DNA from 3 places in the Streptomyces sp. NPDC054841 genome. Region 2 is predicted to be linked to each of the others. Evidence: riboswitches for the same ligand, from Rfam matches in the RefSeq annotation. Region 2 holds a riboswitch; each other region holds the start of a gene.
What was found. A riboswitch is a leader RNA that binds a small molecule or an ion and turns the genes downstream of it on or off. The one in region 2 is predicted to bind cobalamin.
Positions count from the first base shown of each region.

Region 1: linked by a shared signal. The riboswitch ahead of ACWGI8_RS37925 (ribonucleoside-diphosphate reductase subunit alpha) and the one ahead of cobN (cobaltochelatase subunit CobN) in region 2 are both predicted to bind cobalamin.
Region 3: linked by a shared signal. The riboswitch ahead of metE (5-methyltetrahydropteroyltriglutamate--homocysteine S-methyltransferase) and the one ahead of cobN (cobaltochelatase subunit CobN) in region 2 are both predicted to bind cobalamin.

Region 1 is NZ_JBSGZO010000507.1:104-5,422, forward strand. It holds partial or broken gene ACWGI8_RS37910 (phosphate ABC transporter ATP-binding protein) at 4-357, opposite strand; gene ACWGI8_RS37915 (hypothetical protein) at 579-1,058, opposite strand; gene ACWGI8_RS37920 (GNAT family N-acetyltransferase) at 1,372-1,875, shown strand; cobalamin riboswitch at 1,928-2,070, shown strand; gene ACWGI8_RS37925 (ribonucleoside-diphosphate reductase subunit alpha) at 2,201-4,585, shown strand; gene ACWGI8_RS37930 (ribonucleotide-diphosphate reductase subunit beta) at 4,585-5,319, shown strand, end outside.
Region 2 is NZ_JBSGZO010000123.1:4,766-10,209, reverse strand. It holds gene ACWGI8_RS18410 (precorrin-2 C(20)-methyltransferase) at 1-1,318, opposite strand, end outside; gene ACWGI8_RS18405 (precorrin-8X methylmutase) at 1,324-1,965, opposite strand; gene ACWGI8_RS18400 (cobalamin biosynthesis protein CobG) at 1,962-3,371, opposite strand; cobalamin riboswitch at 3,416-3,549, shown strand; gene cobN (cobaltochelatase subunit CobN) at 3,587-5,444, shown strand, end outside.
Region 3 is NZ_JBSGZO010000436.1:28-5,471, forward strand. It holds gene metE (5-methyltetrahydropteroyltriglutamate--homocysteine S-methyltransferase) at 165-2,489, opposite strand; cobalamin riboswitch at 2,642-2,862, opposite strand; gene ACWGI8_RS35780 (MurR/RpiR family transcriptional regulator) at 3,174-4,094, opposite strand; gene ACWGI8_RS35785 (SPW repeat protein) at 4,339-4,818, opposite strand; gene ACWGI8_RS35790 (YbaY family lipoprotein) at 4,954-5,295, opposite strand; gene ACWGI8_RS35795 (hypothetical protein) at 5,292-5,444, opposite strand, start outside.

The DNA of each region.
Region 1 (5,319 bases), on a different contig from region 2:
CGGCTACCCGAACCGGCCCTCGACGTAGTCCGCCGTCCGCGGGGCCGCAGGCGACGAGAACATCGCCGGTGTGGGACCGTGCTCGACGATCGCGCCCGGGGTGCCCTGCTCCGCGAGAAAGAAGGCGCACTGGTCGGAAACGCGGGCCGCCTGCTGCATGTTGTGGGTGACGATCACGATCGTCACCTCGTGGGCCAGTTCCCTGATGGTCTCCTCGATACGGCGCGTGGAGGTGGGGTCCAGGGCCGAGCAGGGCTCGTCCATCAGCAGCACCTTGGGGCGTACGGCCAGGGAGCGCGCGATGCACAGACGCTGCTGCTGGCCGCCGGAGAGCGCGCCGCCGGGCTGACGGAGACGGGAGAATCCGGCGACGCCGAGCGCCTGGTTGGCGCGGTAGGTGAGGAAGACGCCGACCAGCAGCATGATGGCCAGCACGACGGCACCGCTGCCGCGGGCACCTCCCCGGAACAGCCGGTCCCCGAGCTCTCCCCCGCCGCGCAGGGCGCGGGGCGTGTCCGCCGCGTCCGCGGGGTCCGGTGCGGGCTCGGACGGGCCGGTGAGCCCCGGCATGACGACCGTCATCGGGCACCCGCCCCGGCCCTGATGGCGGCGCGCGCAAGGGCGTTGGACGCGAAGCCGTGGCCGTCGTCGTCCTGCTCCGCACATGTGGACGCCGGTTCCGCGGCGCCGCGCAACGGCACTCCGCGCAGCCGGGGCCTGCTGGGCATCCCCTCGGCCAGCCGGGCCACGGGAACGGCCGCCAGGAACTGGCTGAGGTTGTACTGGCACTCGCGCTGGCGCAGATAGGGCCTGCCCGCGACCGCGACGGCCCGCCCGTCGAGCTCGAGGCGCCATGTCCAGCTGCCCGCCGTGTCCGGCATGGAGAGCAGCACACGGGCCTCGGCGACCTTCTCACGCAGTTCGATCATCGCGGCAGCGCATTCCTCCGGGCCGGCGAACGCTTCGGCGCTGCGTCCCAGTTCGCGGTTGTTCGCCCCGATCAGCCGCCACCCGACCGGCTTCTCCTCCTCAGGTCTCTGCGGCGATACGCGCATCACGTACAAGAACCGTGGCCGAACCGTCGAAACCACCCCCTCTCGTCGTCCGTCCATGTGCTCTGCACGTGTGGCGGAAAAGCCCTCCCCGAGCGCACCTGACGCTCGCGGGTTGTGTAGGGCCTGTATGCAAGGCGAGGTGAAGGCCGAACGGAGGGAAAATGAATGGGAAGCTCCGGGGAACTCAAGGTAATCGTGATCACGGTTCCGGTGACGCTGCGCGGCCTCCGCCCCGGCCCCGCACCACCGGCGGCCCCTGGAAACCCGTGACCTGCGGAAGCGGAATCACCTGGCCCGCCTGCGGCAGACTGCCGGGATGGATGTGATCATCAGACCGCTGGAGCCGCAGGAGCACGACGTCCTCGGCGAACTCACCGCACAGGCGTATCTCGGGGACGGCCTGCTGGACTTAGGGGAGCAGGATCCTTATCTCGCCGTGCTGCGGGATGTGTCCGGACGCGCCGCGCAGTCCGAGGTGCTGGTCGCCGTCGACGGCTCGGGGCGCCCGCTCGGCGGCGTGGCGTTCACGGCGGGCGGGAGGCCGTACGCCGATGTCGCGGGGGACGGCGAGGCCGAGTTCCGGATGCTGGCCGTCGCCGCCGAGGCCCGGGGGCGTGGTGTGGGCGAGGCTCTCGTCAAAGCGTGCATCGAGCGGGCCCGGGCCCTCGAGGGGTGCCGCCGGCTGGTGCTGTCGACCCAGCAGCGGATGCGTGGCGCCCACCGCATCTATGAGCGTCTGGGCTTCGTACGAACCCCGGAGCGGGACTGGAAACCGGCGGCCGGCCGCAATCCCCTGCTGACGTACGCACTTGAGCTCTGAGGGGTGAGCCACGCCACCGCGACACAACATGTGGGGGGCGCAGCATCGACCCGCCCCTACATGTATGCTCGACTCCGTTGCCGCAGCAGGGGAATCCGGTGGAAATCCGGAACTGTCCCGCAACGGTGAGTTGGTCTGCATTCGCTCCTTTGCATACCCACGAGTCCGAGGACCTGTCGGCAACGCACCCGGTCCGTCCGGCCCGGGTGCCGACACGTCCGGGCCTCGCGGAACAGGCCGGTGGACGCGGCGCACCGGCTCTCAGACGCGTGCGCCCGTGCCCCTGCGCCCCGCCGGCCCCCAGCCGAGCGAGGGAGAGCACCCCGTGACCATCGCGCCGCCCGATCCTGCTTCAACGAAGCTCACCGACGGGCCAGGTACCGCGCTGCTGCGGACCCTTACCGACCTCACCGCCGATCTCCCCGACACCGACCCGGGCCGCGTCGCCGCCGCCGCGCTCCGGGGCCGTCACGCGGGCTCGGACGAGGCCGAACTGCGCGAGCTGGCCACCGAAGCGGCCGCCGGCCTGATCTCGGAGGACCCGGCCTACTCACGGCTCGCGGCCCGGCTGCTCACCCTCACCATCGCGGAGGAGGCGGCCTCACAGGGGGCGGCCGCCTTCTCCGGCTCGGTCGCCGTCGGCCACCGCGAGGGCCTGATCGCGGACCGCACAGCCGCGTTCGTACAGACCCACGCCGGGCGCCTCGACACGCTCATCGACCCCGCCGGCGACGACCGCTTCGGCTACTTCGGCCTGCGCACCCTCTACAGCCGCTATCTCCTCCGGCACCCGATCACCCGCAAGGTCATCGAGACGCCGCAGCAGTTCATGCTGCGCGTAGCCGCCGGCCTGGCGGAGGACGACTCGGTCCGGGCCCTCGACGAAGTCGCCTCGCTGTACGGGATGATGAGCCGGCTGGACTACCTGCCGTCCTCCCCCACCCTCTTCAACTCCGGCACGCGCCACCCCCAGATGTCGTCCTGCTATCTGCTGGACTCCCCGCTGGACGAGCTGGACTCCATCTACGACCGCTACCACCAGGTCGCGAGGCTGTCGAAGCACGCGGGCGGCATCGGCCTCTCCTACTCCCGCATCCGCTCCCGCGGTTCGCTGATCCGCGGCACCAACGGCCACTCCAACGGCATCGTGCCGTTCCTGCGGACGCTGGACTCCTCGGTCGCCGCCGTGAACCAGGGCGGCCGCCGCAAGGGCGCGGCCTGCGTCTACCTGGAGACCTGGCACGCGGACATCGAGGAGTTCCTGGAGCTGCGCGACAACACGGGCGAGGAGGCGCGCCGTACGCACAACCTCAACCTGGCGCACTGGATCCCCGACGAGTTCATGCGCCGGGTGAACGCGGACGCCGAGTGGTCGCTGTTCTCACCGGCCGACGTGCCCGAACTGGTCGACCTCTGGGGCGACGACTTCGACGCCGCCTACCGCAAGGCGGAGGCCGCCGGGCTCGCGCGCAAGACGATCCCGGCCCGTGACCTCTACGGCCGCATGATGCGCACCCTCGCCCAGACCGGCAACGGCTGGATGACGTTCAAGGACGCCTCGAACCGGACCGCGAACCAGACCGCCGAGCCCGGCACGGTCGTCCACTCCTCCAACCTGTGCACCGAGATCATCGAGGTCACGAACGACGGCGAGACGGCGGTCTGCAACCTCGGTTCGGTCAACCTCGGCGCCTTCGTCGAAGAGGGAGCCGACGGCGCGGAGATCGCCTGGGAGCGGCTGGACGAGACCGTCCGTACGGCCGTGACCTTCCTCGACCGGGTCGTCGACATCAACTTCTACCCGACCGAGCAGGCCGGCCGCTCCAACGCCAAGTGGCGCCCGGTGGGCCTGGGCGCGATGGGTCTCCAGGACGTCTTCTTCAAGCTGCGGATGCCGTTCGACTCGGCCGAGGCCCGGGCCCTTTCGACGCGGATCGCCGAGCGGATCATGCTGGCGGCGTACGAGGCGTCCTGCGACCTCGCCGAGCGCAGCGGCCCGCTGCCCGCCTGGGAGCAGACCCGCGCGGCGCGCGGCGTTCTGCACCCCGATCACTACGGCGCTGCCGTGGAGCTCAACTGGCCCGAGCGCTGGGCGGCGCTGCGCGCCCGGATCGCCGCGACCGGGATGCGCAACTCGCTCCTCCTCGCCATCGCGCCGACCGCGACCATCGCCTCGATCGCGGGCGTGTACGAGTGCATCGAGCCGCAGGTCTCCAACCTCTTCAAGCGCGAGACGCTGTCCGGCGAGTTCCTGCAGGTCAACTCCTACCTGGTGGACGACCTGAAGAAGCTGGGCGTGTGGGACGCGCAGACCCGTGAGGCGCTGCGCGACTCCAGCGGCTCGGTGCAGGGCCTGAACTGGATCCCGGCGGATGTGCGCGAGCTGTACCGCACGGCGTGGGAGATCCCGCAGCGCGGCCTCATCGACATGGCCGCCGCCCGCACGCCGTTCCTGGACCAGTCGCAGTCGCTGAACCTCTTCATGGAGACGCCGACCATCGGCAAGCTCTCCTCGATGTACGCGTACGCCTGGAAGCAGGGCCTGAAGACGACGTACTACCTGCGCTCCCGCCCGGCGACCCGGATCGCCCGCGCCGCGTCCGGCACCGCGGCCGCCGCCGCACCCATCCCCGTACAGCAGGCGGCCCCCGACGCCGACGCGATCGCCTGCTCCCTTGAGAACCCCGAGTCCTGCGAGGCCTGCCAGTAATGACCACCGCGAACGACAGCAAGGCCGAGAAGAATCTTCTCGACCCGGGCTTCGAACTGACTCTCCGCCCCATGCGTTACCCGGACTTCTACGAGCGCTACCGGGACGCGATCAAGAACACGTGGACCGTGGAGGAGGTCGACCTCCACTCCGACGTCGCCGACCTCGCCAAGCTCTCCCCCGGTGAGCAGCATCTGATCGGCCGTCTGGTCGCCTTCTTCGCGACCGGCGACTCGATCGTCGCGAACAACCTGGTGCTGACGCTCTACAAGCACATCAACTCCCCCGAGGCGCGCCTGTACCTGTCGCGGCAGCTCTTCGAGGAGGCCGTGCACGTCCAGTTCTATCTGACGCTGCTGGACACCTACCTCCCGAATCCGGAGGACCGCGCCGCCGCCTTCGACGCGGTCGAGAACATCCCCTCGATCCGCGAGAAGGCCCAGTTCTGCTTCAAGTGGATGGCCGCCCTCGATGGGGAAGGGGGGGTGGAGAAGATCGAGCGGCTGGAGACGAAGGCCGACCGCCGCCGCTTCCTGCTGAACCTGATCTGCTTCGCGGCCTGCATCGAGGGGCTGTTCTTCTACGGCGCCTTCGCGTACGTGTACTGGTTCCGCTCCCGGGGCCTGCTGCACGGCCTGGCGACCGGGACGAACTGGGTCTTCCGCGACGAGACGATGCACATGAACTTCGCCTTCGAGGTCGTGGACACGGTCCGCAAGGAGGAGCCGGAGCTC
Region 2 (5,444 bases):
GCGCGACGACGACGGGGGTGTCGGCGGCGCGGTGCGCCAGAAGCAGTTCGCGGGCCTTGGCGACCTGCCAGGTGCGGCTGCGTGAGCCCGGGTTGTACAGGGCCAGTACGAGATCCGCGGCGGCCGCGGCCCGCAGGCGCTCCGCGATGACCTCCCACGGCTTGAGCCGGTCGGAGAGGGAGATCGTCGCGTAGTCGTGCCCGAGCGGGGCGCCCGCGCGGGCCGCCGCGGCGTTCGCCGCGGTGACGCCCGGCAGGACGCGTACGGGAACGTCCTCGTACGGTTCCTGGGAGGCGGCCTCCAGCACCGCCGTGGCCATCGCGAAGACCCCCGGGTCGCCGCCCGAGACCACCGCCACCCGCCGCCCGCGCCGCGCGAGGTCCAGCGCGAACTCGGCGCGCTCCGACTCCACCTTGTTGTCGGAGCCGTGCCGCCGCTGGCCGGGCCGGACCGGCACCCGGTCCAGGTACGTCGTGTAGCCGACCAGGTCGTCGGCGGAGGCGAGCGCCCCTCGCGTCTCGGGCGTCAGCCACAGCGGACCAGCCGGGCCGGTGCCCACGACGACGACCTCACCCTCGGCACGCGCGGCCGGGGGCACCTCGTCGATACGGCTCGGCAGCACCGCCACCGAGAAGTACGGCACGGACTCCGGATCCACCTCGGCCAGCGGCTCCGTACGCTCGCCCGGCATCGTCGCCCGCTCCACGTACCGCGCGTCGTCCAGCCGCCCCGCGCGCTCCAGCGCACGGCGCACCGCCGGGAAGGTCCGCCCCAGCTTCATCACCACCGCGGAGTCGGTCGAGGCGAGACGGGCCGTCAGCTCCTCCTCGGGCAGTGTGCCGGGGATGATCGTCAGCACCTCCTCGGCCTCCACGAGCGGCTGTCCGAGCCGCGCCGCGGCCGCGCTGACCGACGTGACCCCGGGGATCACCTCGGTCGGGTACCGGTGGGCCAGCCGCTTGTGCATGTGCTGGTAAGAGCCGTAGAAGAGCGGGTCGCCCTCCGCGAGCACGGCCACGGTCCGCCCCGCGTCGAGATGCGCCGCGAGCCGCTCCGCGGCCTCCTCGTAGAAGTCGTTGAGCGCGCCGCGGTAGCCGCCGGGGTGATCGGTGGTCTCGACCGTGATCGGGTACATCAGCCGCTCTTCGATGTGGTCGGAGCGCAGGTGCTTCGCCACGATCGAGCGCGCGATGGAACGGCCGTGCCGGGCGCTGTGGTACGCCACGACGTCCGCCTCGGCGATGACCTCCACCGCGCGCAGGGTCATCAACGACGGATCGCCGGGCCCCAGCCCGACGCCGTAGAGCTTCCCGGTCACGTCGCTCACTCCGCCTCACTCGCTATCGCGTTGATCGCTGCCGCGGCCATGGCGCTGCCGCCGCGCCGCCCGCGCACCACCAGGTGCTCCAGGCCCGAACCGTGCACGGCGAGCGCGTCCTTGGACTCGGCCGCGCCGATGAAACCGACCGGCACGCCGATGACGGCGGCCGGGCGGGGCGCGCCCTCCTCGATCATCTCCAGGAGCCGGAAGAGCGCGGTGGGCGCGTTGCCGACGGCGACGACCGCGCCGTCGAGGCGGTCGCGCCACAGCTCCAGCGCGGCCGCGCTGCGCGTCGTACCGAGTTCGGCGGCGAGCGCGGGCACGGACGGGTCGGAGAGGGTGCATATCACGTCGTTGTCCGCGGGCAGCCGCTTGCGGGTGACACCGCTGGCGACCATCTGGGCGTCGCAGAGGATGGGCGCGCCGGCGCGCAGGGCCGCGCGTGCGCGGGCCACCACGCCGGGCGAGTAGGCGAGATCGCGGACGAGGTCGGTCATGCCGCAGGCGTGGATCATCCGCACCGCGACCTGGCTGACGTCGGCGGGCAGCGCGGCGAGATCGGCCTCGGCGCGGATCGTGGCAAAGGACTGGCGGTAGATCTCCGCGCCGTCCTTCTCGTAGTCGAACACTGTGCTCTCGCTCATCTCGTGACGGTCGTGGGGACGGTCTTCGTGACGGTCTTCGTGACGGTCGTGGGAACAGTCGCGGTCCGGGCCGCCGCAACGGCGTCGGCCAGTCCCTGGTCTGTCGGTACGCCGGTCGGCCCGTCGACTGGTACATCGGCGCCCTGCACGGTCACCCGGTACGTGCCGTCCGCCGTGGCCAGGACGTCCACGTACTCCCCGTGCGGATGTCCGCACCGGCGCTCGCAGCCGGACCAGTACACGGGCAGGCCGCCCCGGCCGGGGGTCGCGTCGGTCCGTACGTCGGCCAGCGACTTGGCGCATCCGGGCCGGCCGGTGCAGGCGCCGACGCCGTACCAGGGGGAGTCGGCGCCGGTGATCAGCCCGGCCTCGCCGAGCTGCGCGAGCCGCGCCTCGGCCGCCGCGCGGTCGGCGAATCCGGGCACGACGACTCCGCGCCACGGCGTGAGCCGTACTTCGTCCGCGGGCGCGGGGAGCAGCGCGCGGAGCTGTGCGACGGTGAGCCGTCCGAGCGGGGCGGCGACGGAGAGGGCCCAGCCGCGGGGACTCTCCACGAGCCCGGGCAGGGGTTCCGCCTCACGGCCGAAGGCCGTACGAGGGTCCGGGGGCTTGCTCCCCACGCGGCGGAGCCGCACATCGACACAGCCGGGAAGGGGCGGGGCCGGGAACGGTTCCGCAGCAACGCCCGCCCGTTCCAGATACGCCCCCACGGCAATGTCCTGCCCACCGGGCAGCTCCCGCACCCGCCACGCCCCCGTGCCTGCCGCGACAGCCGCCGCGAGGAAGGCTTCCGCGGCGGCGAGGGCCGCGCGCGGGGCATCGGCAGCGCGGACGCGAAACGCCTGGCCCCCGACGCGTACGAGCGCCGAGCCGCCCGGCTCTGCGAGCAAGGTCACATCCGCACCGAGGCCCGCCACATCCCCGCGCCCGTCGTCCAGGGCGAACAGGAATCGCCCGGACAGCCCGGCAGCCCAGTCGCTCGCGCACAGCAGTGCGTCCAGTTCGCGCGCCCACAACTGGACGTCGCCGTACCCGAGTCCGTCGAGTCCGGCGAGCGGTGAGGCCAGCACGTTGCGTACCCGCTCGTGCGTGTCCGAGGGCAACAGTCCGGCCTCCCGGAGCACTCCCGCGAGCCGCGCACCGCACCCCTCGCCGAGGCCGCGCAGCTCCGCGTTCCCTCGGGAGGTGATGCTCAGCGCCCCGTCGCCGAGCCGCTCCGCCGCATCGGCCAGGGCTTTGACCTGACGTGCCGTCAAGATGCCTGCGGGCAACCGGAGTCGGGCCAGCTGCCCGTCGTCCGCCGCGTGGAGCCGCAGCGCGCCCGGGCATGCGTCTCCCCGGTCCCGAATGCGGGGTTCGTCCCGGTCCGGGGGTGTTGGCGGTGTGGGCGGCATGGCGGCGAGCATACCCACGTCATTCCAGGTGGCCGCCCTGCCGGCAAGGGCCAGCCTCTACTATGCAGAACGGCACGGGGTCCCAGGGCCCTAGGGAGGAAGCCCGGTGAGAATCCGGCGCGGTCCCGCCACTGTGAGCCGGGCCCTCGGGACCCGGCAAGTCAGGAACTCCCGCCGTCCTACGACCACCCGGGGCGCGGACACCCCGAGGAAGGCCTGCGCACGCGATGACGCACGCGACGATCCTGCTGCTGTCGACCTCTGACACCGACCTGCTCAGCGCCCGCGCGGCCGACGGCAACGACGGCCCGGTGGCGTACCGCTTCGCCAATCCCTCCCGGCTCCCGCTCGACGAGCTGCCGGCGCTCCTCGACGGCACCGACCTCGTCGTCGTACGGCTCCTCGGCGGTATCCGCGCCTGGCAGGAGGGTCTGGACCAGCTGCTGGCCCAGGACCGGCCCGTGGTCGTCCTCACCGGCGAACAGGCCCCCGACGCCCAGCTGATGGAGGCCTCCACCGTCCCGATCGGGATCGCCGCCGAGGCGCACGCCTACCTCGCCCACGGCGGTCCGGACAATCTGGAGCAGCTCGCCCGTTTCCTGTCGGACACGGTCCTGCTCACCGGTCATGGCTTCGAGCCCCCGGCCCCGGCGCCCACCTGGGGCCCCCTGGACCGCGAGGCGAAGAGCACCAGCGGCCCCACCGGCCCCACCATCGCCGTGCTCTACTACCGGGCCCACCACATGAGCGGGAACACCGCCTTCGTCGGTGCCCTCTGCGACGCCGTCGAGGACGCGGGCGGCCGGGCGCTCCCGCTCTACGTGGCATCGCTGCGCGCCCCCGAGCCGGAGCTCCTCGAACAGCTCCGCGGCGCCGACGCCATCGTCACGACCGTCCTCGCCGCCGGCGGCACCAGGCCCGCCGAGGCACAGGCCGGTGGCGACGACGAGTCCTGGGACGCGGGCGCGCTCGCCGCGCTCGACGTGCCCGTCCTGCAGGCGCTGTGCCTGACCGGGTCGCGCAGCAGCTGGGAGGAGAACGACGAGGGCCTGTCCCCGTTGGACGCCGCCAGCCAGGTCGCGGTCCCGGAGTTCGACGGCCGACTCATCACCGTCCCGTTCTCCTTCAAGGAGATCGACGAGGACGGCCTCCCGGCCTATGTCCCCGACCCCGAGCGCGCCGCCCGCGTCGCCGGGATCGCCGTACGCCACGCCCGTCTGCGCCACATCCCGAACGCCGAGAAGCGGCTCGCCCTCGTCCTGTCCGCGTACCCGACGAAGCACTCCCGCATCGGCAACGCCGTCGGCCTCGACACCCCCGCCTCCGCGGTCTCGCTGCTGCGCCGGCTCCAGGCGGAGGGCTACGACTTCGGTACGGAGGAGATCCCCGGCCTCGCGTCCGGCGACGGCGACGAGCTGATCTACGCGCTCATCGAGGCGGGCGGCCACGACCAGGACTGGCTCACCGAGGAGCAGCTCGCCCGCAATCCGGTCCGTATCCCGGCCGCCGACTACAAGCGCTGGTACGCGACCCTGCCGCAGGAACTGCGCGAGCACGTCGAGGAGCACTGGGGCCCGGCGCCCGGCGAGATGTTCCTGGACCGCTCCCGCAATCCCGAGGGCGACATCGTGCTGGCCGCCCTGCGCCGCGGCAATCTCCTCGTCGTCATCCAGCCGCCGCGCGGCTTCGGCGAGAACCCGATCGCGATCTACCACGACCCCGATCTGCCGCCCTCGCACCACTACCTCGCCGCCTACCGCTGGATCGCGGCCTCCGCGGACGACGGAGGTTTCGGCGCCGACGCGATGATCCACCTCGGCAAGCACGGCAACCTGGAGTGGCTGCCCGGCAAGAACGCGGGCCTGTCCGCCGCCTGCGCCCCCGACGCGGCGCTCGGCGACCTGCCGCTCATCTACCCGTTCCTGGTCAACGACCCGGGTGAGGGCACCCAGGCCAAGCGCCGCGTGCACGCCACCCTCATCGACCATCTCGTCCCGCCGATGGCCCGCGCCGACTCGTACGGCGACATCGCGCGCCTGGAGCAGCTGCTCGACGAGTACGCGCAGATCTCCTCGATGGACCCGG
Region 3 (5,444 bases), on a different contig from region 2:
GCCACATCAGTGACATCAGCCGCTTCGCGGCGGGCGCTCGCTGATCCAGCCTGATCCACCGGACAGGCCCTATTGGGCCCGGGCACCCCGGATCCAGCCGCATCCGCTGTCCCGTGCCGGGGCCGGGCACGCACGCGCGTGTCCGGCCCCGGCCCGGAGTGGGCTCAGGATGCCTGAGCGGAGAGATCCGTCCGGATCTCACGGGCCGCTGCGACGAGGTTGTCGAGTGACGCCCGGGTCTCCGGCCAGCCACGGGTCTTCAGGCCGCAGTCGGGATTGACCCACAGCCGCTCCGCCGCAATGGCCTCGAGTCCCTTGCGGAGCAGGGCCCCCGCCTCGGCGGTGCCCGGGACGCGCGGCGAGTGGATGTCGTACACACCGGGGCCGACCTCGCGCGGGTAGCCGGCAGTGGCGAGTTCGCCGGCGACCTGCATATGGGAGCGGGCGGCCTCCAGGCTGATGACATCGGCGTCGAGGTCGTCGATGGCCTGGAGGATGTCGCCGAACTCGGCGTAGCACATATGGGTGTGGATCTGGGTGTCCGGGCGCACCCCGCTGGTGGTGAGGCGGAACGCCTCCGTCGCCCAGGTGAGGTAGCGAGCCCGGTCCGCGGCGCGCAGCGGCAGCGTTTCGCGCAGGGCGGGTTCGTCGACCTGGATGACGGAGGTTCCCGCCGCCTCGAGGTCGTCGACCTCGTCCCGCAGGGCGAGAGCGACCTGGCGTGCGGTGTCCCCGAGCGGCTGGTCGTCGCGGACGAAGGACCAGGCGAGCATGGTGACCGGGCCGGTGAGCATGCCCTTGACCGGTCGGTCGGTGAGCGACTGCGCGAAGCGGGTCCAGCGCAGGGTCATCGGTCCGGGGCGGGAGATGTCGCCGGCGAGGATCGGCGGGCGGACGCAGCGGGTGCCGTACGACTGGACCCAGCCGTGCCGGGTGGCGAGATATCCCGTGAGCCGCTCGGCGAAGTACTGCACCATGTCGTTGCGTTCGGGCTCACCGTGCACCAGGACGTCGATTCCGGCCTCCTCCTGGAAGGAGATGACCTCGCGGATCTCGGCCTCGATGCGCTCCTCGTAGCCGGCGGTGTCGATACGCCCGGCGCGCAGATCGGCACGGGCGGTGCGCAGTTCGCCGGTCTGCGGGAACGATCCGATGGTGGTCGTCGGCAGCAACGGCAGCGCGAGGTGGGCGCGCTGGGCGGCGGCCCGCTCCGGGTACGGCTGCGCGCGGCGGCCGTCCGCGTCGGTGACAGCTGCCGCCCGGGCGCGCACCGCCGGGTCACGGGTGATCGCCGAACCCGCACGGGAGGCCAGATCGGCCCGGTTCGCGGCCAGCTCCGCCGCGATCGTGTCCGTGCCCTGCGCGAGGCCGCGGGCCAGGGTGACGATCTCGGCGGTCTTCTGGCGGGCGAAGGCGAGCCAGCGGGCGATCTGTGGATCGATGTCGTGCTCGACGGTGCTGTCCAGCGGGACATGCAGAAGCGAGCAGGAGGCGGACACATCGACCCGGTCGGCGAGACCGAGCAGGGTGCCGAGGGTGGCGAGCGACGCCGAGAGGTCGTTGATCCATACGTTGCGGCCGTCGACGACGCCGGCGACCAGGCGCTTGCCGGGCAGCCCGCCGGCCGCGGCGAGTTCGTCGAGGTTCGCGGCGGCCGGGCCGGTGAAATCGAGGGCGAGACCGTCGACGGGAGCCTTGGCCAGGACCGGCAGCGCTTCGCCGAGCCGGTCGAAGTAGGAGGCGACCAGCAGCCTGGGCCGGTCGCTGAGGCCGCCGAGGCCGCGGTAGGCGCGGGCGGCGGCGTTCAGCTCGGCGGGCGTGCGGTCCTGTACGAGGGCGGGCTCGTCCAGCTGCACCCACTCGGCCCCGGCGGCCCGCAGTTCGGCGAGTACCTCGGCGTACACCGGCAGCAGCCGGTCCAGCAGCGTCAGCGGCTCGAAGCCGTCGTCGACACCAGGAGCGGGCTTGGCCAGCAGCAGATACGTGACCGGGCCGACGAGCACGGGGCGCGCGCGGTGGCCGAGTGCGAGCGCCTCCTCGAGTTCGGCGACCTGCCTGGCCGGATCGGCGGAGAAGACGGTGCCGGGTCCGAGCTCGGGGACCAGGTAGTGGTAGTTGGTGTCGAACCACTTGGTCATCTCCAGCGGCGCCACGTCCTGGGTGCCGCGTGCCATCGCGAAATAGCCGTCCAGGGCGTCTGCCTCGACGGCGGCACGGTGGCGGGCGGGGATCGCGCCGACCATCACGCTGGTGTCCAGGACGTGGTCGTAGTACGAGAAGTCACCGGTCGGCACCTCATGGACACCGGCCTCCGCGAGCTGCCGCCAGTGGGTGCGGCGCAGGCCGGCGGCGGTGTCCCGGAGGGCGTCCGCGGTGACGCGGCCCTTCCAGTAGCCCTCGATCGCCTTCTTCAGTTCCCGGTTCCGGCCCTGCCGGGGGTAGCCGTACACGGTGGCCCGTGCTCCCGTGGCTGCGGACTTGCTGGTCACGGAACTCTCCTTCGCGAGCGTGTCTCCGATACGACCCCGGGAACGGATCGAGGGCGCGAAGGAACGGCGACCGGGCGGCCGGATGTTGCCCGTGTCCGCCTGGTGTGTGCGCCGACCCGCCCTCGAGGTCACCGGGATCTCCGCACGCGTACGTCGCGTGCGGGCAACGGGCAGGTCTTCGGACTCGCGGGCACGTCGCCGGTTTCCCGGCGGACACCTACTGGCCGTCGCTTCCCAGACCCGGCCGGGCCCAGTGCGTATGACGGCGGTCGTTCCCGCTCACCGCTGCGGGGCAGTCCCGGATTCCCACCGGGTTCCCTCTTACGACACTCCTGTCCAACTGACAGGGCGTACCAGCTGCACGGTCAGCGTAGGGGGTACGTGGGTTCGCGGACACCACTGTTCACATTCCGGAAGGAATGTGCGGGTGCGGGCGGCCTGCATGCAGCAGACCGGCCGTCTTGCCGGCGGCCCCGGCCCAGGGGTTGACCGGGGCCGCCGGGGGGCAGCCAAGGGGAGAGGCTGCCCTAACAGAACACCGTGGGGCCGACGAGGAGGAGTGTCGTCCGCAGTGCCACCTGAAGTAAATATATTTACTGCCAAGTACGCAAGGGCATGAAAAAATTCATGCACCTCTGGGTGTGAAAGTCCCCCCTGCAAGACCGTCGCCCGGCCCCGCCCGCGTCAGTACTCCAGGAAGAAATCGTGCTGCTCAGCGGCCTGCTCGTACTGCTCAAGACGCATCTGCGTACGCTCGGGATCGGCATCGGCCATGGCCTGGAGGATGGCCGCCGACAGCACCCCCGGCGCCGCGTACGAGTCGAAGACCAGACGCGATCCGGTGGCGGCCGTGAACGCCACGTCGGCCTCGTCGACCAGCGGCCCCATCGTCAGGTCCGTGATCAGTGCGGTGCGCAGGCCCGCACTGCTTGCGGCCCGCATCGCCGCCAGTGTCTCCTTGGCGTGCCGCGGCATCGCGAACGCCAGCACCCATGTGCCGCCCGCCTCCCGGGACTGCAGCAGCGCGTCGTAGGCCACGCTCCCCCCGCGCGAGACCAGACGCACGTCCGGATGGATCCGCCTCGCCCCGTACGCGAAGTACTCCGCGAGCGAAGAGGAGATCCGCAGGCCGAGAATCGTCAGCGGGACCGACCGGGCGAGCTCCCGGCCGATGTCGAGCACCTTGCCCGTGTCGGCGAACACACGGCGCAGGCCCTCCAGATTGCCGATCTCGGCGTCGACGGCCGCCTGCAGTTCGTTGCGGCGGTCCTCCCCCGTGTCCACCGAGCCGGCGACCGCGCTCAGCGCGATGGGCTGCAGCGCCTCCCGCAGCGCCGGGAACCCGCTGAACCCCACCGACGAGGCGAAGCGCGTCACCGACGGCTGACTCACCCCCACCCGGTCCGCGAGATCCGTGATCGACAAGAAGGCGGCCTCGGTGAGGTGGTCGATGATGTACTGCGCGATCCGCCGCTGCGCGGGAGACAGCCGGTGCCCGCCGAACAGAGCGCGGACCCTCTCCACAGGCGTCGGCTCCGCATCGGGAGACTGCCTTCCCGGCGTGATAGCAGACGCCTGCGCGCGCGCATGCTGCCCTGATGGCACGGTGTGCCTCCTTCGCGTCCCACTTGGGTTCAACATAGCTCACGCACCGTGGTCGCCCACGGGAACCGTCGGCCACTGTCCGGCTGGTGGGACAGCCCCGTACGCGGCTGCCGACTGCGGCCGCCGTACGGCGAGTTCGGGGACGGCTGAGCGGGAGAACCGGCCGTCGTACGGGAAGGCCCCGACCCGGTCGGCACGTGCGGGAGCTTTCCGGGGGCGGGGCCTTCCCTGAGGCGGGACGCGCTCAGCGTATGGGGCCGATGTCCGGGCCGCCGCGCGCGGAGGCCCGAGAGCGGCGGAGGCCGCCGACGCGGCGCTCGGCCACGGCCGCCATGGCCAGACCGAGCAGCAGCGCCACGACGCCGACGATGACGTTGCTGACGATGCTGCGGGTCGTCGCGACGTTACCGGCGACGACCCAGGGGGAGATGATCGTCCAGGCTCCGATGGCTATGGCGCACCAGGCCTGGGAGTGGGTCCGCTCGTAGGCCGAGCCGAACCCGCCCATGCACAGGGCATAGGCGACACCGGTGATCAGGTTGCACACGGCCAGCGTGGTGAGGCCGTTGAACCCGGCGATCCACGGAGAGGCCGCCAGGTACAGGCCCGTGAGGAGGGCCAGTGTCTCTATCGCCTGCGCGCGAGGCGTCGAGGTCGCCCGTTCGAAACGTGCGCGCATCTCGGCCAGGTCGGGGTGCTGCTCGATGCTGGGGTGGGTGGTCATGGCGGGCCGCCTCCTTCGGAAGCGTGAAATCGGCCGTTCACCTGCAATGAAACGCTTTCTGCGCAGTTCCGGTCAACGCGGCCGGGACAACTCGTGGGGACGGATACGGACCGTGTCCGGGCGGCAGCGGCACGGTCATACGACGGTGACGGGAGCGATCAGCCCATCGGCCGACTCCGGCGGGACGGGGGTGGCCTGAGTGCTGATCAGGTCCCCCTGGGACAGGGCTCCGGTGCCGGAGAGGTCGATGTGGACCCGCAGTCCGTAGGAGGCGCCGGGGTCGAGGTCCGGCACCCTGACGGTGAAGGGCACGCGGCCCCCCGGAGTCAGCTCGACGTCCGTCTGGACCTGTGCGCCGACCACCGTGGAAGGACCATCGGCAAAGGAGACGTCCCGGACCTCGACGAGGACCCGGGCCGCCAGGGTCCTCGGACTGTCGGCGGGGAGGGTCACGAAGCCCGCGACGGTGTCCGTCATCGCGGCCTGCCCGCCGGCAACCGTGCGGGGGCCCGCTCCGGGTCGCGCTCGTCGAGCCGCGCCAGGAGCGCGGCGACCTCCGCGGTGATCGGCAGCCCGGTCCGCTCCTCCACGAACAGCCGCCGGCCCGCGGGGCCGGCCTCGAAGAA